One region of the Streptomyces sp. NPDC088261 genome, then DNA from elsewhere that is predicted to be linked to it. Evidence: riboswitches for the same ligand, from Rfam matches in the RefSeq annotation. Region 1 holds a riboswitch; each other region holds the start of a gene.
The links. A riboswitch is a leader RNA that binds a small molecule or an ion and turns the genes downstream of it on or off. The one in region 1 is predicted to bind S-adenosylmethionine.
Positions count from the first base shown of each region.

Region 2: linked by a shared signal. The riboswitch ahead of thrC (threonine synthase) and the one ahead of ACIODU_RS27310 (aminotransferase class V-fold PLP-dependent enzyme) in region 1 are both predicted to bind S-adenosylmethionine.
Region 3: linked by a shared signal. The riboswitch ahead of ACIODU_RS06810 (putative leader peptide) and the one ahead of ACIODU_RS27310 (aminotransferase class V-fold PLP-dependent enzyme) in region 1 are both predicted to bind S-adenosylmethionine.

Region 1 covers NZ_JBIURL010000017.1:28,002-33,796, forward strand. Annotated here, with positions in the region: gene ACIODU_RS27290 (NYN domain-containing protein) at 1-492, opposite strand, end outside; partial or broken gene ACIODU_RS27295 (hypothetical protein) at 526-766, opposite strand; gene ACIODU_RS27300 (rhomboid family intramembrane serine protease) at 948-1,625, shown strand; gene ACIODU_RS27305 (Lrp/AsnC ligand binding domain-containing protein) at 1,622-1,903, shown strand; gene ACIODU_RS27310 (aminotransferase class V-fold PLP-dependent enzyme) at 1,968-3,374, opposite strand; SAM riboswitch class IV at 3,416-3,533, opposite strand; gene trpD (anthranilate phosphoribosyltransferase) at 3,657-4,721, opposite strand; gene ACIODU_RS27320 (cytochrome bc complex cytochrome b subunit) at 4,963-5,795, opposite strand, start outside.
Region 2 covers NZ_JBIURL010000013.1:119,326-125,120, reverse strand. Annotated here, with positions in the region: gene groL (chaperonin GroEL) at 1-725, opposite strand, end outside; gene ACIODU_RS24145 (cold-shock protein) at 1,035-1,238, opposite strand; gene ACIODU_RS24140 (ubiquitin-like small modifier protein 1) at 1,602-1,880, opposite strand; gene thrC (threonine synthase) at 1,929-3,224, opposite strand; SAM riboswitch class I at 3,240-3,367, opposite strand; gene ACIODU_RS24130 (glucosyl-3-phosphoglycerate synthase) at 3,534-4,523, shown strand; gene ACIODU_RS24125 (hypothetical protein) at 4,562-4,711, shown strand; gene ACIODU_RS24120 (trehalose-6-phosphate synthase) at 4,774-5,795, shown strand, end outside.
Region 3 covers NZ_JBIURL010000002.1:678,085-683,879, reverse strand. Annotated here, with positions in the region: gene ACIODU_RS06820 (NtaA/DmoA family FMN-dependent monooxygenase) at 1-1,184, opposite strand, end outside; gene ACIODU_RS06815 (LLM class flavin-dependent oxidoreductase) at 1,246-2,451, opposite strand; gene ACIODU_RS06810 (putative leader peptide) at 2,657-2,746, opposite strand; SAM riboswitch class IV at 2,850-2,963, opposite strand; gene ACIODU_RS06805 (S8 family peptidase) at 3,372-4,583, shown strand; gene ACIODU_RS06800 (DUF427 domain-containing protein) at 4,841-5,626, opposite strand; gene ACIODU_RS06795 (S1 family peptidase) at 5,743-5,795, opposite strand, start outside.

The DNA.
Region 1 (5,795 bases):
GACGGCCAGCTCCTCGCGCAGCCGCTCCAGCTCACGCCGGGCCTCCTCGCCCGCGCGCTCGGCGTCGGCCCGCTGCGCCTCCTCGCCGGCGGCCGCCACCAACTTCACCCATCCGGGGGGCCGCAGCACGTACGCGGCGGCCGCCACGTCGACGGGATCGGCCGCGGCGGGCGGCGATCCGGCGTCCAGGGCGGCGGACAGCTCGGGCTGCGACTGGGTGATCCGCTCCCCGATCCGCTGGCGGAAGAGCGGGTCGCTCTCCAGCGCGGCGGCCATCGCGTTGCCCGCGAACTTGGCACGCCTGTTCGGGGTGAACCGGGCGTACTGGCGCAGCTGCGCCGGGAGTTCGGTGACGGTCAGCCCGCCGAAGGCGTCCGAGACCAGCGCGACGACCCGGCGTCTCACCCCGTCCGGGAGCGGACGGTCGAGCGCCTCGGCGGCGTCACCGCCGGCCGCACCGGCCGGCTCGGCACCGCTGTCCGGCTGCTCCACGCTCCGTCACCCCACTACCCTCGGGCGGTTCCCTCAGGAACCGGCGCCCGGCCTGTCGACCAGCTCGATCTGGTCCACCGCGTTGCACCAACGGCAGCGCACGGACTCGATGGTCTCACTGACCACCTCACGCTCCTCCACCTTCGGCTCCCCCGCCAGGTCCAGATGGACGTACTCCACGACCCTCGACGAACGGGTCACCGAAGCGCGTGAGATTGCCGCAGAGCGTGCAGCGCCACCGGGTGGCGGCCGTCGGCCGGGGAACCGTCGTCATCGTGCCGTCCTTGAGTGTCGGGGTGGGGCCGGCGGTGCGCCGTCGAACGTGTGGAGGTCCGCCCGTAACCCTACGGCCTCCCGGGTACCCCAGGGTCCGGCGAGGCATTCCCGCCCGATGACTCCCGGTACGCCATGCTCTGTCCGTGATCAATTGGCGCACGGCGAACGACGGCCCCGTGGTGACGTACGGACTGATCGCGCTCTGCGCGCTGACGTTCCTGATCAGCCCCGCGTCGGGCTTCACCCACGCGTACGGGACGGGCGAGGCGCTCCTCGGGGCGCAGAGCGCGTACTTCGAACGCTGGGGCGTCATCCCCCACCAGCTGACGCACGACCCCACCCCGCGCGCCCTGCTGACCCCCCTCACCGCGCTCTTCGTCCACGGCAGCTGGCTGCACCTGCTCGGGAACATGCTCTTCCTCTACGTCTTCGGGGCGATGACGGAGGAGCGGATGGGACGAGTGCACTTCGCGCTGTTCTACCTGGGGGCCGGCTACGCCGCCCTGTTCGTGTACGCGATGGCCAACGCGGGCTCGGAGCAGACCCTGGTGGGGGCGTCGGGCGCGATCTCCGCGGTGCTGGGCGCGTTCCTGCGGCTCTTCCCCCGGGCCCGGGTCACCAGCCTCTTCCCGTTCCTCCTCTTCCTGCCGCTGCGCTTCCCCGCCTGGATCGTGCTGATCTTCTGGTTCGTCCTCCAGTGGGTGGCCGCCCGGAACGCCGGATCGGGGCCCGGGGTCGCCTACCTGGCCCATCTGGTGGGCTTCGCCGCGGGCTTCTGCTACGCCTGGGGGCGTTACCGGCGTAGCGATAGGGTGGAGGTCAAAGCCGTGGCCACCGAGGGAGAACGTCAGCCGTGATCACCGCGATCGTGCTCATCAAGACCAGCGTCGGCCGGATCCCCGAGATCGCCGAGTCGATCGCCGCGCTGGACAGCGTCAGCGAGGTCTTCTCGGTCACCGGTACGTACGACCTGATCGCCATGGTGCGCGTCGCCAGGCACGACGACCTGGCGGACATCATCCCCGGGGCGATCAGCAAGATCGACGGCGTCGAGGCGACGGACACCCACGTCGCGTTCCGTACGTACTCCCAGCACGACCTGGAGGCGGCCTTCGCGATCGGACTCGACGCGTAGACCGCCCCTCCTGAGGTGCCGGGCCCCTCCTGTAGGTGCCGGGGCGGGCCCGTCAGGCCGTACGTCAGACGGTCTCGCCGTCCCGGTCCGGGACGCAGCGGCCCTCCTCGGTGCGGTAGCTCCAGCGGGCGCCCTCGCGCACCAGTTCCTTCACCGCGCCGACGAACCGGTCCACGTGCTCGTCGGGCGTCCCCGCGCCGAAGCTCACCCGGATGGCGTTGAGCGAACGCTCGCCCGGCTCCGCCTCCGGGGCGCCGCACTCCCCCGGGTCCTGCGGGTCGCTGCCCAGCAGGGTCCGTACCAGCGGGTGGGCGCAGAACAGGCCGTCCCGTACGCCGATGCCGTACTCCGCGGAGAGCGCGGCGGCGAAGTGCGAGCTGTTCCAGCCCTCCACCACGAACGAGAGCACGCCGACGCGCGGGGCGTCGTCGCCGAACAGCGACAGCACCCGGACCTCGGGCACCGCGGCCAGTCCGTCCCGCACCCGGCGGACGAGCCGCTGCTCCCGGGCGACGAGCGTGTCGAACCCGGCCTCTTCGAGCGCCTTGCACGCCGAGGCGATGGCGTACACGCCGATGACGTTGGGCGAGCCCGCCTCGTGCCGGGCGGCCGTGGTGTGCCAGTCGACGTCCACCCCGCCGTCCGCGCGCCGGGCGACCTTGCGGCTGGCGCCGCCGCCCGCGAGGTACGGCTCCGCCTCCCGCAGCCAGTCGGCGCGGCCCGCGAGGACACCGGAGCCGAAGGGCGCGTAGAGCTTGTGCCCGGAGAAGGCGACCCAGTCGACGTCCAGTTCGGCGATGTCCACGGGGTGGTGCGGGGCGAGCTGCGCCGCGTCGAGGACGATCCGGGCGCCGTGTCGGTGGGCGGCGGCGGCCAGCTCCCGTACCGGCCAGATCTCCCCGGTCACGTTGGACGCGCCGGTGACGCAGACCAGGGCGGGGCCCTGCTCCCGCCCGGCGAGCGCCCGGTCGAGCGTGGCGACGGCCTCCTCGGGGGTACGGGGCGCGTTCAGGTACGTCACCCGGGCGTCGCGCCAGGGCAGCAGCGAGGCGTGGTGCTCCGTCTCGAACACGAAGACCTGGGTGCCGGCGGGGATCACGGCGGCCAGCAGGTTGAGCGAGTCGGTGGTCGAACGGGTGAAGACGACCTGGTCGGCGGGGCGGCAGCCGAGGAACTCCGCGACGGTGCGGCGGCTGTTCTCGAACAGGTCCGTCGACAGCTGGGAGAGGTAGCCGGCGCCGCGGTGCACGCTGCCGTAGTACGGCGCGTAGGCGGCGACGTCGTCCCACACCCGCTGGAGCGCGGGGGCGCTGGCCGCGTAGTCGAGGGCCGCGTAGGTGACCGCGCCCCCGGTGACGAGCGGGACGGTCACGTCGCGCCCGAGCACGGGCAGCGGCGCCGCACAGGCGGGGTCCTCGGTGGTGGTGCTGCTGGACTGCGACGCGGCGGCGTTCAGGTATGCGGACGTCACGGGACTGCTCCCTCGGGGACCTGGACCCCAGGAAAGCCAGGGGTCCGCGCTTGCCATAGACCTCGCTGCCTACGGCCTGGTCTTCACCCGGGGCACCCCGCCACGGACGGAGGGTTGCCGGACAGCGAGCCGGGGCCTAAATCGCTGTCACTCATGACCTTGTGCACGAGCTTGACACACCCGGGCAGCGGCCTCAAGTCCGCGTCCGGGATGTGGAACAGAGCAGGTGGGGGGAACGGAAGAGGCGGGGCGCGGCCGGTGGCCGTGCCCCGCCCGCTTCCGCTACCGGTGCGACGCCTCGACCCAGCGCGCCAGGGCCCGCCCCGCCGCCCCCGAGTCCACCGACTCCGCCGCGCGCGCGATGCCCGCCGCCAGCTGGAGTTCCAGCACGTCGTCCGTCGGGTCCAGCGCGACCAGCGCCGCCGCCGCGTTCAGGAGCACCGCGTCCCGTACGGGACCGGTCTCGCCGGCCAGCAGCCGCCGCGCCACATCCGCGTTGTACGACGCGTCCGCGCCCCGCAGCGCCTCGACGGGCACGATCGCCAGGCCCACGTCCCGCGGGTCGAACGGCACCTCGCCGACCTTCCCGTCGCGCACGACCCACACCCGTGACGTCGCGGTCGTGGTCAGCTCGTCGAGCCCGTCGTCGCCCCGGAAGACCAGCGCCGAACTGCCGCGCTCGGCCAGCACCCCCGCCACGATGGGCGCCATCCGCACGTCCGCCACGCCCACGGCCTGGGACCGTACCCGCGCCGGGTTGGTCAGCGGCCCGAGGATGTTGAAGGTGGTCTGCGCGCCCAACTCCCGCCGCGCCTTGGCCGCGTACCGCAGCGCGGGGTGGAACTTCACCGCGAAGCAGAAGGTGATCCCCGCCTCCTCCGCGACCTCCGCGACCCGCTGCGGGGTCAGTTCCAGGTTGACGCCGAGCTTCTCCAGGACGTCGGAGGCGCCGCTCGCGGACGACGCGGCGCGGTTGCCGTGCTTGACGACCTTCGCGCCGGTGCCCGCGACGACGATCGCCGCCATCGTGGAGATGTTGACCGTCTTGGCGAGGTCGCCGCCCGTGCCCACGATGTCGACCGTACGGCCCGGCACCTCGATGGTGTTGGCGTGGCCGTACATCGCGCGGACCAGGCCGGACACCTCCTCGACGGTCTCGCCCTTCGCCCGCAGCGCCACCGCGAAGCCGGCGATCTGCGCGTCGGTCGCCTCGCCGTCCATGATCTGGTTCATCGCCCAGGCGGTGTCGTCCGTGGACAGGTTCTCGCCGCGCAGCAGGGGGTTGAGGACGCCCGGCCAGGACCGGGCCGCCACGGTGTCGCCTCCGACGGGGGTAACAGCGCTCATGCTCGCTCCTGGGTGTCAGCACCACGGGCCCCGGCCTGCCGCCGGACCCACGGCCCAGCCTATCGGCGGACACCGCCCCGGCGGGCCCGGTGCCCGTACTGCGGACCATCCGGTCCCGGGGGTGCCGGGGGTGCCGGGACCGCGCCGGAGGACGTCCGCCAACGCCGCGGGCCCCGGCCGGTCTCCGGGGAGGAGACCGGGCCGGGGCCCGCGGTGGTGGCGACCCTGGGGGCCGGTGGGATCAGTGGTGGCCGTGGCCGCTCGTGATCTCCTTGTACTCCTCGGCGGTGGGCTTGGGGATCTGGGTGTTCTCCCCGTAGAAGCCCTTGCTGAGCTTCACCCGCGCCTTCTCGACCGGCGAGACCTTGCGCTCGACACCGTTCTCGTCGACCGTCGGGCCGAGTTCGGCCGGCTTGGGCTGGTCGTGCGCGGTGAGCTTGTACAGGTCGCCCTGGTCCAGCGGCGTGTGGACCTCGACGAACTCGCCGTGCGGCAGCCGCTTGATGAGCCCGGACTCGCGTCCGTGCAGCACCTTCTCCGCGTCCCGGCGCTGGAGGCCGAGGCAGAACCGCTTGGTGACGAGGAAGGTGAGGACCGGGACGACGAAGAACCCGACCCGGACGAACCAGGTGATCGTGTTGATCGACAGATGGAAGTGCGTGGCCCAGATGTCGTTCCCACCGCCGACCAGCAGCACGAAGTACCACGACAGCCAGGCGACACCGAAGGCCGTACGGGTCGGCGCGTTGCGCGGCCGGTCCGCGATGTGGTGCTCCCGGTCGTCCTTGGTGACCCACGCCTCGATGAACGGGTACACCGCGATCGCGACGAGGACCATCGGGAAGATGACCAGCGGGATGAACACGCCCAGGACCAGGGTGTGGCCCCAGAAGTTGATCTCCCAGCCGGGCATGAACCGGATGAGCCCCTCGGAGAAGCCCATGTACCAGTCGGGCTGCGCGCCGGTGGAGACCTGGTCGGGCCGGTAGGGGCCGATGGCCCAGATCGGGTTGATCGTGGCGATCGCCGAGACGACCGAGATCACGCCGAAGACCAGGAAGAAGAACCCGCCGG
Region 2 (5,795 bases), on a different contig from region 1:
CCCGACTGCATGACCTTCTCCAGCAGCGGAAGGAGGTCCTTCACGTTGCCGATCTTGGAGTTGACGATCAGGATGTACGGGTCGTCCAGGGACGACTCCATGCGCTCCATGTCGGTGGCGAAGTACGCCGAGATGTAGCCCTTGTCGAAGCGCATGCCCTCGGTGAGCTCAAGCTCCAGACCGAAGGTCTGCGACTCCTCGACGGTGATGACGCCTTCCTTGCCGACCTTGTCCATCGCCTCGGCGATGAGCTCGCCGATCTGGGTGTCGGCGGCGGAGATGGAGGCCGTCGAAGCGATCTGCTCCTTGGTCTCCACGTCCTTGGCCTGCTCCAGCAGGGCACCGGAGACGGCCTCGACGGCCTTCTCGATCCCGCGCTTGAGGGCCATCGGGTTGGCGCCGGCCGCCACGTTGCGCAGGCCCTCGCGGACGAGTGCCTGGGCGAGGACGGTCGCGGTGGTCGTACCGTCACCGGCGACGTCGTCCGTCTTCTTGGCGACTTCCTTGACCAGCTCTGCGCCGATCTTCTCGTACGGGTCCTCGAGCTCGATCTCCTTGGCGATGGAAACACCATCGTTGGTGATCGTGGGGGCGCCCCACTTCTTCTCGAGGACGACGTTGCGACCCTTGGGACCAAGGGTGACCTTGACGGCGTCGGCGAGCTGGTTCATCCCGCGCTCGAGACCGCGCCGTGCCTCCTCGTCGAACGCGATGATCTTGGCCATGTGAAGTGGTCCTCCCGGACTGGGGTGGATTGCTCCGGACCGCGCCCGCGCCCGCGACGGACGGCCTGAGAGTCCGGCGGTTCCTTGCTCCACCGGTCCCTCCGGGCCTCACTGACCCGGTCCATAAGTTGTCACTCTCACTTGCAGAGTGCTAACGCCAATGATTAGCACTCGACCCCCGAGAGTGCAAGCTCCTCCTCCGGCCCGGCCCCCTCGCGCGGGGGTGCCGTACACGCACGAGGGGCCCGTATCCCTGTATGGGATACGGGCCCCTCGGCGCGAGTGCGTCGGTGGCCGATCGCGCCGGGATCAGACGGCGAGCTTGACCATGTCCGCCTGCGGACCCTTCTGGCCCTGCGAGATCTCGAACTCGACTCGCTGACCTTCTTCAAGGGTGCGGTAGCCGTCCATCTGGATCGCGCTGTAGTGGACGAAAACATCCGCACCACCGTCGACCGCGATGAAGCCGTAGCCCTTCTCCGCGTTGAACCATTTGACGGTGCCCTGAGCCATGCCTTACTCCCCTATTACTGCCGGAACGCTTCGACCGCGGCTGAATGTATCTGCCCAACTGCCCTCTGCAACAGGTCAATCGGACGAGAAATCTGGGCACGACCGAACACACATAGCGACGGATTGACTGCGTTCCGGGGCAAGTCGGGCCGGGCAAACCACACATGTGCCCGCAAAAGTCACCGGGAGTTCGACCCCAGGTTGTCGCGTTCTCGTATGCGCTCGGCACCGGCCGCGAGGGGGGGTTCCCAACTCTACCGCGCTCAACCATAAAGAATGGCCCCCTCCGCTTCCTGTGCGGAGGGGGCCGTCCAGGCCGGAGGGGGCCGTGCGCGTATGCCGGGGCGTCCCCGTGATCCGGCGTCAGCAGCCGCCCGCGACCGCCGGGATGATCGAGATGCCGGCGCCCGCGGGGGTCGCCGTCTGGAGGCCCTGCTCGAACCGGACGTCGTCGTCGTTCACGTACACGTTGACGAAGCGGCGCAGCTTGCCCTCGTCGTCCAGGACGCGCGCGGCGATGCCGGGGTGGCTGGCCTCCAGCGACTGGATGACCTCGGAGAGGGTCTCGCCCTCCGCCGGAACCTCGGCCTCGCCACCGGTGTACGTACGGAGGATGGTGGGGATGCGGACCTTGACGCTCATGGTGGGGTGCCTTCCTTCAGTGATGGGCGGGACGCGGGGGCGCGGCGCTCAGTGGGCCAGGCCGGCGGCGCGGAACGCGTCGAGGCTCGGGCGGATCGTGGCGGTGGGCCCGGTGGTCGGGGCCACGGCGTCCAGCGTCTTGAGGCCGTCGCCCGTGTTGAGCACGACCGTCGTCAGCGCCGGGTCGAGCAGGCCGGCGTCGATGAGTTTCTTCGTCACGCCGACGGTCACCCCGCCCGCGGTCTCCGCGAAGATCCCCTCGGTGCGGGCCAGCAGCTTGATCGCGTCCACGATCTGCTCGTCGGTCACGTCGTCCACCGCGCCGCCGGTGCGGCGGGCGATGTCGAGGACGTACGGGCCGTCGGCCGGGTTGCCGATCGCCAGGGACTTGGCGATGGTGTTCGGCTTCTGGGGCCGTACGACGTCGTGGCCCGCCTTGAAGGCGGTGGAGACCGGGGAGCAGCCCTCGGCCTGGGCGCCGAAGATCTTGTACGGCTTGTCCGCCACGAGGCCCAGCCTGATGAGTTCCTGGAGGCCCTTGTCGATCTTCGTGAGCTGCGATCCCGAGGCGATGGGGATGACGAGCTGGTCGGGCAGCTCCCAGCCGAGCTGTTCGCAGATCTCGTACGCGAGTGTCTTGGAGCCCTCGCCGTAGTACGGGCGGAGGTTGACGTTCACGAAGCCCCAGCCCTCGCCGAGCGGGTCGCCGATCAGTTCGGAGCAGAAGCGGTTGACGTCGTCGTAGTTGCCCTCGATGCCGACGAGTTCACCGCCGTACACCGCGGCCATGACGACCTTGCCCTGCTCCAGGTCGCTCGGGATGAACACGCAGGAGCGGAAGCCGGCCCGGGCGGCGGCGGCGCCGACGGCGCCGGCCAGGTTGCCGGTGGAGGAGCAGGAGAGCGTCGTGAAGCCGAAGGCACGGGCGGCCTCGACGGCGATGGCGACGACGCGGTCCTTGAAGGAGTGCGTCGGGTTGCCGGAGTCGTCCTTCACGTACAGGCCGCCGGTGACACCCAGTTCACGGGCGAGGTTGTCGGCCTTGACGAGCTTGGTGAAGCCGGGGTTGATGTTGGGCTTGGACGCCACGTCGGCCGGGACGGGCAGCAGCGGCGCGTAGCGCCAGATGTTGTCGGGGCCCTCGGCGATGCGCTTCTTCAGCTCGTCAGGGGTGCCGCTCGGCAGGTCGTACGCCACTTCGAGCGGCCCGAAACAGGACGCGCAGGCGAAGATCGGGCCGAGGTCGAAGCGCTCGCCGCATTCGCGGCACGAGAGGGCGGCGGCGGGTCCGAGGTCGACGGCACCGGGGGTGACACCGGGCGTGGGGACGGTCTGCACAGACATGGAGGCGAGGCCCTTTCCTCATCTTCCTCACGACGTACTTCGCCGCAAGACGGAATTGGCACCTTCCCCACCATGACCTCGCGGTCGGCGGGAGGGTTGCCGGGGCTTCAACGGGCCGTTCCCTCTGCCCCTCTGGATGAGCGGTATGGCATCGGATCCGGGGTCGGTCCCGCGATCCGAGCGTTTGTCCGGCGGACGACCCCCGACATGCGGTGGTCATTCGCGTTGTTCAAGACTGTAACCGAAGGAGCGGACCGTGGAGAGAGGGGTCCGTACCGCGAGATGGATCACTTTCAGGGAGAACCGACCGTGCTGGAAGAGGTGGAACGCTGGCTGACCAGGCGTTCCTGGTCCGTGGCCGACCGTACGCCCGACCGGCTCCTGGCGGCGAAGGCCGCGCGTGGCACGACCGTCAGCGTGGTGCTGCCCGCGCTGGACGAGGAGGAGACGGTCGGCGGGATCGTCTCGGTGATCCGGCGCGAGCTGATGGGGAAGGCGCCGCTGGTGGATGAACTGGTGGTGATTGATTCCGGTTCGTCCGACGCGACGGCGAAGGTGGCGGAGGAAGCGGGCGCGCGGGTGGTGCGCCGGGACGACATCCTGCCGAGGCTGCCGGCGCTGCCCGGGAAGGGCGAGGTGCTGTGGCGGTCGCTGCTGGTGACGGGCGGGGACGTGGTGTGTTTCGTGGACGCGGATCTGCGCGAGTTCTCGGCGGACTTCGTGACGGGGATCGTGGGGCCGCTGCTGACGGAGCCTGACGTGCAGCTGGTGAAGGCGATGTACGACAGGCCGCTGACGGCGCCGGGGGCCTCCGCGGGCCAGGGCGGGCGGGTGACGGAGCTGGTGGCGCGTCCGCTGCTGAACCTGCACTGGCCGCGCCTGGCGGGGTTCGTGCAGCCGCTCGGCGGGGAGTACGCGGCCCGGCGGAGCCTGCTGGAGCGGTTGCCGTTCCCGGTCGGGTACGGGGTGGAGCTGGGGCTGCTGGTGGACGCGCTGCACTGTGTGGGGCTGGACGCGCTGGGCCAGGTGGACGTGGGCACGCGGCTGCACCGGCACCAGGACGACCGGGCGCTGGGGCGGATGGCGGCGGCGATCTACCGGACGGCGCAGCTGCGTATGCCGCGGGCGCAGCTGGGGGCGCAGCTCGGGGCCCATCCGGGCGCGCAGCTGGTACGGCCCGAGCTGACGCAGTTCGAGCGGGGCGAGAGCGGCTTTGAACCGCGTACGTACGCCGTGGACACGGTGGAGCGGCCGCCGATGCGGGAGATCGCGGAGTACACGGCCGGCCGCGCGGCGTAACGCACCCTTCTAGTCCTATTTACCTATATTGCAGGCTTATGGAGACTCCTCTGGGCTTGTGGTTCCTCGCGGCGGCACACGGCGGCGTCACGGCCGAGCGGCTGTGGCTGCTGGGCGGGATGGCGGTCGCGCTGACGGGGGCGGGCGTGGTGGCGCTGGCGGCGGTACGGGGACGCGGGGGCGACTGATTCCCCCGCGCGGTCGCTCTCCGTACGTTTGAGCGTTTCCCGTACGGGCTAGATTTCGGCACATGGTTTCCGAGCAGGCCGCCCAGGTCCTCGTCGCGTCCAACCGCGGCCCCGTCTCGTACACACTCCGCGACGACGGAGCGCTGGAGGCCCGGCGCGGCGGCGGCGGGCTGGTCTCCGGCCTCTCCGCCATCGGCCCCGACACGGACGCGGTGTGGGTGTGCGCGGCGCTCGGCGACGGCGACCGCGAGGCGGTACGGCGTACCGGCGGCCGGCTGGACCCGGAGGACACGGGCGGGCAGCGGGTACGGATGCTGGGCATCGCCCCCGACGTCTACGCGGACGCGTACAACGGGGTGGCCAACTCCACGCTCTGGTTCGTCCACCACCTGCTCTACCAGACCCCGCTGGAACCGTCCTTCGGCGCGGAGTTCCGGGCGCAGTGGGCGTCGTACGAGGCGTACAACCGCGCGTTCGCCGAGGCTCTGGCGGACGAGGCGGGCGACGGCGCGTCCGTCCTGATCCAGGACTACCACCTGGCGCTGGTCCCCGGCATGCTCCGCGCCCTCCGTCCCGACCTGCGGATCGGCCACTTCTCGCACACCCCCTGGGCGCCGGTGGACTACTTCCGGCTGCTCCCCGACGACATCGCGCGCCAGCTGCTCCGGGGCATCCTGGGCGCGGACCGCGCGGCGTTCCTGACCCACCGCTGGGCGGACGCCTTCACGGCCTGCTGTACGGAGCTGCTGGGCGGCACCGGCAACACCAGGATCGGCGTGCACGGCCTGGGCGCGGACGCGGACTTCCTGCGCGAGCGGGCGCACCGCCCCGACGTGGACGAGCGGATCGTGTCCCTGCGCGAGGAGATCGGCGGGACGGACCGGCGGACGATCGTCCGGGTGGACCGTACGGAACTGTCCAAGAACATCGTCCGCGGCCTGCTCGCGTACCGCCAGCTGCTGACCGACCACCCGGAGTGGCGCGAACGGGTGGTCCACGTGGCCTTCGCGTACCCCTCCCGCCAGGACCTGTCGGTCTACCGCGACTACACGGCCGAGGTCCAGCGCGTGGCGGACGCGATCAA
Region 3 (5,795 bases), on a different contig from region 1:
GACTGGACGAAGTGGTCGAGCGCGTCCGCGACGGTCGCCGGGGAGCCGATGAAGGACTGCCGCCCGGTCACCGCGATGATCAGCTCGCGGATCGAGAGGTCCTTCTCCTCGGCGAGGGCGCGCCACCGGGCGGCGGTGGCCAGCGGATCGCGGTGCATCCGTACGGAGGCCCGGCCGCGGGCGACCGTGTTCTCGCCGACGAGCGGGTCGACGGTGGGCAGCGGCCCGTCGGGGTCGTACGAACCGAGGTCGCGGTTCCAGAGCTGTTCGAGCAGTTTGATCGCGGTGGGGCCGCTGACCTGCTGGTGGCGGATGACGTCCGCCTTCTCCCTGGCGTCGGCGTCGGTGTCCCCGAGCACGAAGGTGACGCCGGGCAGGATCTTCAGGTCGTCGTGGGCGCGGCCGTACCGGGCGAGGCGCCGCTTGACGTCGGTGTAGAAGGCCTGGCCGTCCTCCAGGGTGCCGTGCCGGGTGAAGATGGCGTCCGCGCCCGAGGCCGCGAACTCCCTGCCCTCCTCGGAGTCGCCCGCCTGGAAGATGACGGGACGGCCCTGCGGGCTGCGGGGCACGTTGAAGTGGCCGCTGATGCCGAACTGGTCGACGTGGTGGTCGAACCGGCCGGGCGCCGGATCGGTGAGGAAGACCCCGGCGTCCTGGTCGGCGGCTATCTCGTCCCCGCGCCAGGAGTCGAACAGCTCCCAGGTCGCGGCGAGGAACTGCCGGGCGCGCAGGTAGCGGTCCTCCTGGGCCAGGAAGCCGCCGCGCCGGAAGTTCTGCCCGGTGAACTCGTCCCAGGAGGTGACGACGTTCCAGGCGGCCCGGCCCGCGGACAGGTGGTCGAGTGTGGCGAACTGCCGGGCCACTTCGTACGGTTCGTTGAACGTGGAGTTGATCGTCCCGGCGAGGCCGAGCTTGTCGGTGACGGCGGCCAGGGCGGTCAGGACGGTGAAGGTGTCGGGGCGGCCGACGACGTCGAGGTCGTAAATCTCCCCGTTCTGCTCGCGCAGCCGCAGCCCCTCGGCCAGGAAGAGAAAGTCGAACTTGGCGCGCTCCGCCGTCCTGGCGAGGTGCGCGAAGGAGCTGAAGTCGATCTGGCTGCCGGCGGCGGGGTCGCTCCACACCGTGCTGTTGTTCACGCCGGGGAAGTGGGCGGCGAGGTGGATCTGCTTGACGGGCTTGCTCATGCGGGGTGCGTCCTTACGTGTCTTCGGAGCTCTCTTCCGAGCGGGCGAGGCCGGGGCGCGCTCAGAGCGCGGCGTACCGGTTCGCGGGGCGGGGCAGGCCGAGCAGGCCCCGCAGGGTGGCCGCCTCGTAGGCGGTACGGAACGCACCGCGCCGCTGGAGTTCCGGCACCAGGCCCCGGGTGATCCGCTCCAGGTCGTGGGGCAGGACGGCGGGCCGCAGGCGGAACCCGGTCAGGCCGGCCTCCTGGCCTTCGAGGAGCAGGTCGGCCAGCTCGGCGGGCGTACCGGTGAAGATCCGGGCGTCACTGGTGTACGGGGCGCCCGCGCGCTCCTCCAGGCGCGCCCGGCGGTCGGCGGCGGCCGCCGGGTCGTCGTCGAGGAAGACGACCAGGTCGCCGAAGACGTGGACGGTCTCACGGTCGCGGCCGGCGGTCGCCTGCGCGGCGCGGATCTCGGTGAGGATCGCCCGGATGTCCCCGGTGTCGCGCGGCGTGATGAAGCCGACGTCGGCCGAGGTGGCGACGAGGCGGAACGGTTCCGCACGGTGGGCGAGGGCGGCGACGACCGGCTGTCCCTGCGGCGGGCGCGGGGTGATGGAGGGGCCCTTGACGCTGAACCGCTCCCCCGTGAAGTCGATGTAGTGGAGCTTGTCGCGGTCGATGAAGCGGCCGGTGGCGGCGTCGCGGATCTCCGCGTCGTCCTCCCAGCTGTCCCACAGCCTGCGCAGCACTTCGACGTAGTCGCCCGCCTCGTCGAACAGCTCCTTGAGGAGGGCCAGGCCCGCGGGCGAGTCCAGCTCGTCGGCGCGCAGCCGGACGGCCGGCCTGCGCCCGAAGTGCGGGGCCTCGTCGGCGCGTCCGGACACCTTGACCTGGACGCCGGCCCGGCCGGCGCTGACGTGGTCCAGGGTGGCGATGGCCTTGGAGACGTGGAACGGCTCGGTGTGCGTGACGACGGCGGTCGGGATCAGCCCGATGTGCCGGGTCAGCGGGGCGACCCGGGCGGCGACCAGTACCGCGTCGAGCCGGCCCCGTACCTGATCGGTACGGCCGTCGGGCCCGGCGGAGGACGACGACTGGAGGCTCAGGGAGTCCTCGATGGTCACGAAGTCCAGCAGGCCCCGCTCGGCCTCGGTCACCAGGTCGGTCCAGTACCGCGCGGTGAACAGGTCGCGGGGCCGGGCCCCCGGCTCGCGCCAGGCGGCGGGATGCCAGCCCGCGGCGTCGAGGGCGACGGCCAGATGGAGGGGTGAGGGTGCTGAAGGCATGGCGGTATCGCTTCCCGCTCGGAAATCTCGTGGACTCGAAAAGGTGGATCCGAACGTCACGGGGTCGCGGAGCTCACCCGGACCGGGGGAACTCCTGGACATGCCGGGTGCCTTCCGTCTCCGGGGCTGTCTGTCCCGGGCGGAGGTCGGCGGACGTGCGTCGGAGGGCGCTGTACGTCGGGGCCGTGCGGCGGAGAAGGTGCCGCTACGGGGTGGGCCGCGGCGCGGCGTTCACGTACGCCGGACACAGGGCGCCGGCGACACGCTGGAGATCGATGTGACGCCGGGAGAACATGCCGACGGCGCGGGGGTGGCTCCTGACGGCGAAGGCCGTGCGCGTGCCGTACCGTCCTCGCACTGCCGTCACCTCCCGCCTCGACCGTTCGTACCGGTCCGAGCTCTCGCGCTTGCGCTGCCGTCTTCGGCGCCGCCGGGTCGTCACCTGGAGCACCCCGCCGCGTCTGGAGGGTTGCCGGTCAGCCAACCAGGGCTTGTCGCTGACACTCATAACCTGCGTGAACGGTAACTCCGCATCGGTGTCCGGCACAATCCCCACCCGATGACCCTCGATGCCCACGGACCGGCCCCCGGGCCCGCACCGGCCCGGGCGTGACCGGCGCGCGGGCGCGGTCGGTCCCGGTCGGTGTCCGCCGTTCCGTCCGGCCGGCGCCGCCAACCCCCCTGCGCCCCGGGGGATTTGTAACGGGACGATCATCAAAACGCTGCGCCGGATTGCCGGATTGTGACGGCGTGCGGACAGTACGTAACGTCTCGTGTCGGGGCCATGACATCTCCCGGAAACGGTTGTCCCGCCGGAACGGGCCGGTGCATCGTCACTGGGCGGCGTCCGACTCCCGTACGCCGTACCCCGGTTGAGGCGCGCGCACCACCCCGCGCCACCGACACGAAGGACACCCCCCATGGCAGCAGTGCGTACGAACAAACGGCGTATCGCCACCGCGATCGCCACCGCGGCGACCGTGGCCGCGATCCTCGGAGCGGGCACCGCCCTGCCGGCCCAGGCCGCCCCGGCCGAAGGCAGAGTCCTGCACGCCGGCTCCGCCGACGCCGTCAGCGGCAGCTACATCGTCACGCTCAAGAAGACGGCCGGCTTCTCGGCCAGGGCCACCGAGGGCAAGCAGCTCATCGCCGGGTACGGCGGCAAGGTGACGCGTACGTACACCTCCGCGCTCAACGGCTACGCGGCCTCCCTCAGCGGCACCGAGGCCGCGCGGCTCGCCGCCGACCCGGCCGTCGAGTCGGTCGAGCAGGACCAGAAGGTGTACGCGACGGCCACCCAGACCAACGCCCCCTGGGGCCTGGACCGCATCGACCAGGCGAACCTCCCGCTGAACGGCACGTACACCTACCCGGACTCGGCGGGCGGCAACACGACCGTCTACGTCCTGGACACCGGGGTGCGCATCACCCACCAGCAGATCGCGGGCCGCGCCTCCTACGGCTACGACTTCGTCGACAACGACGCCACCGCGCAGGACGGTTACGGCCACGGCACGCACGTCGCCACCACCGTCGCGGGCACCACCTACGGCGTCGCCAAGAAGGCGAAGATCGTCGCGGTCCGGGTCCTCGGCAACGACGGCTCCGGCACCACGGCCGGCGTCATCGCGGGCGTGGACTGGATCACCGCCAACCACGTGGCGTCCTCCGTCGCGAACGTCTCGCTCGGCGGCGGCGCCAGCACCACGCTCGACAACGCGGTGAAGAACTCGATCGCCTCCGGCGTCACGTACTCCATCGCGGCGGGCAACGCCGGTGCCCCGGCGGCCAACTACTCCCCCGCCCGCGTGCCCACCGCGCTCACGGTCGGCGCCACCACCAGGACGGACGCGAGGGCCTCGTACTCCAACTACGGCGCGTCCGTGGACCTCTTCGCCCCCGGCTCGGCCATCACGGCGGGCTGGAACAGCTCCGACACCGCGACCTACACCGGCGACGGCACCTCGTTCGCCGCCCCGCACGTCGCGGGCGCCGCCGCGGTCTACCTGACGAACCACCCCGGCGCCTCCCCGGCGACCGTGGCCGCCGCGCTGGTGAACGGCGCGACGTCCAACGTCCTGACCGGCATAGGCACCGGCTCGCCGAACAAGCTCCTCAAGCTCGTCCCGTAACGTCCCCGCACCACACGTCCCCGTACCACCGCGAGTCCCGCCGCCCGGCCCCCGGGCGGCGGGACTTCCGCGCCGCTACCCCTAGGGCGTGTCCGCAAAGTGGGGTCTGGCTCGCGGCGTCTGGCACGCGCGCTCGCGGCGTTGTCGGACCCACCCCGTACGTCCAGTACGGGGTGGGTCCTCCGCCTTGCGATCGCACGCACCAGACACCGCGAGCCCCGCCCTCCGGGCGGACGACCCCACTTCGCGGACACGCCCTAGTGCGTCACGCGCGTCACCGTGGGCGGCCGGGGCTGGAGTTCGCCGTCCAGGTACAGGTCGACCCGCTCGTTGTAGAAGGCGACCAGTCCGGCGATCGGCGCGAGCTGACGGGTCGGGAAGTCGTACGCCCACACCAGGTCGTCGTGGACACCGGCGGGCGTCTCGACCGACCAGTAGCCGCTGGTCCGTCCCTTGTACGGGCAGGCGGTCACCGTGTCCGTGGGCAGCAGGAGCGTGAAGTCGACGTTCAGACGGTCGAGGTAGTACCGCGTGGGCAGGCCCGTCTCGAACACCATGACCGAGGTGTCCGCCTCCGCCAGGACGACCCCGTCGAGTTCGACCCGGATCTCACGGCCGGAGCGCAGGGCGTCCACGCGGGTGTACGGGCTCCTCGGGTGGACAAAGACCTGCTCGTCCTCCTCGTACCACGCGTCGAGCGTCTCCCAGCGGAACCTGACCGTCCCCTCCAGGCCCTCGGACGCCCCCTCGGCCCACAGCCACCCGGCGTCGGGGACGACCCGGTCCCCCGCCTTCAGAGCCTGCCGCCGCGCGGGTCCGGGCGCCAGCTTGAGGACGCGGTCCTCGTCCACCAGCTCGCAGTCGACCAGGTCGCCGACCGGGACCGTGTACTGCGGATAGCCGGGCCACTCCCACACGTACCGCGCCCGCAGGGTGTCCACCACCGCGCGCCCGCCGAGAAAGCCGCGGATGCGGCGGGGCACCGGCTCGACGTGGCCGGCCGGTGTGATCATTCGGGGCTGGTTCGGCACTGCTTCCGTCATGATCACCATTGTCCACCGGCGCCTGCCCGCCCGCATCCAGACCCGGCCGCCCACAAGCCTGCACTCGCCCCGCCCCGCCGGCGAACCGGCGGGGCGGGGCGAGCGGGCCCCGACCGTCAGGCCGTGTGCAGCGTCAGGCCGTACCGGCTCAGCACCGGATTGATCGGCT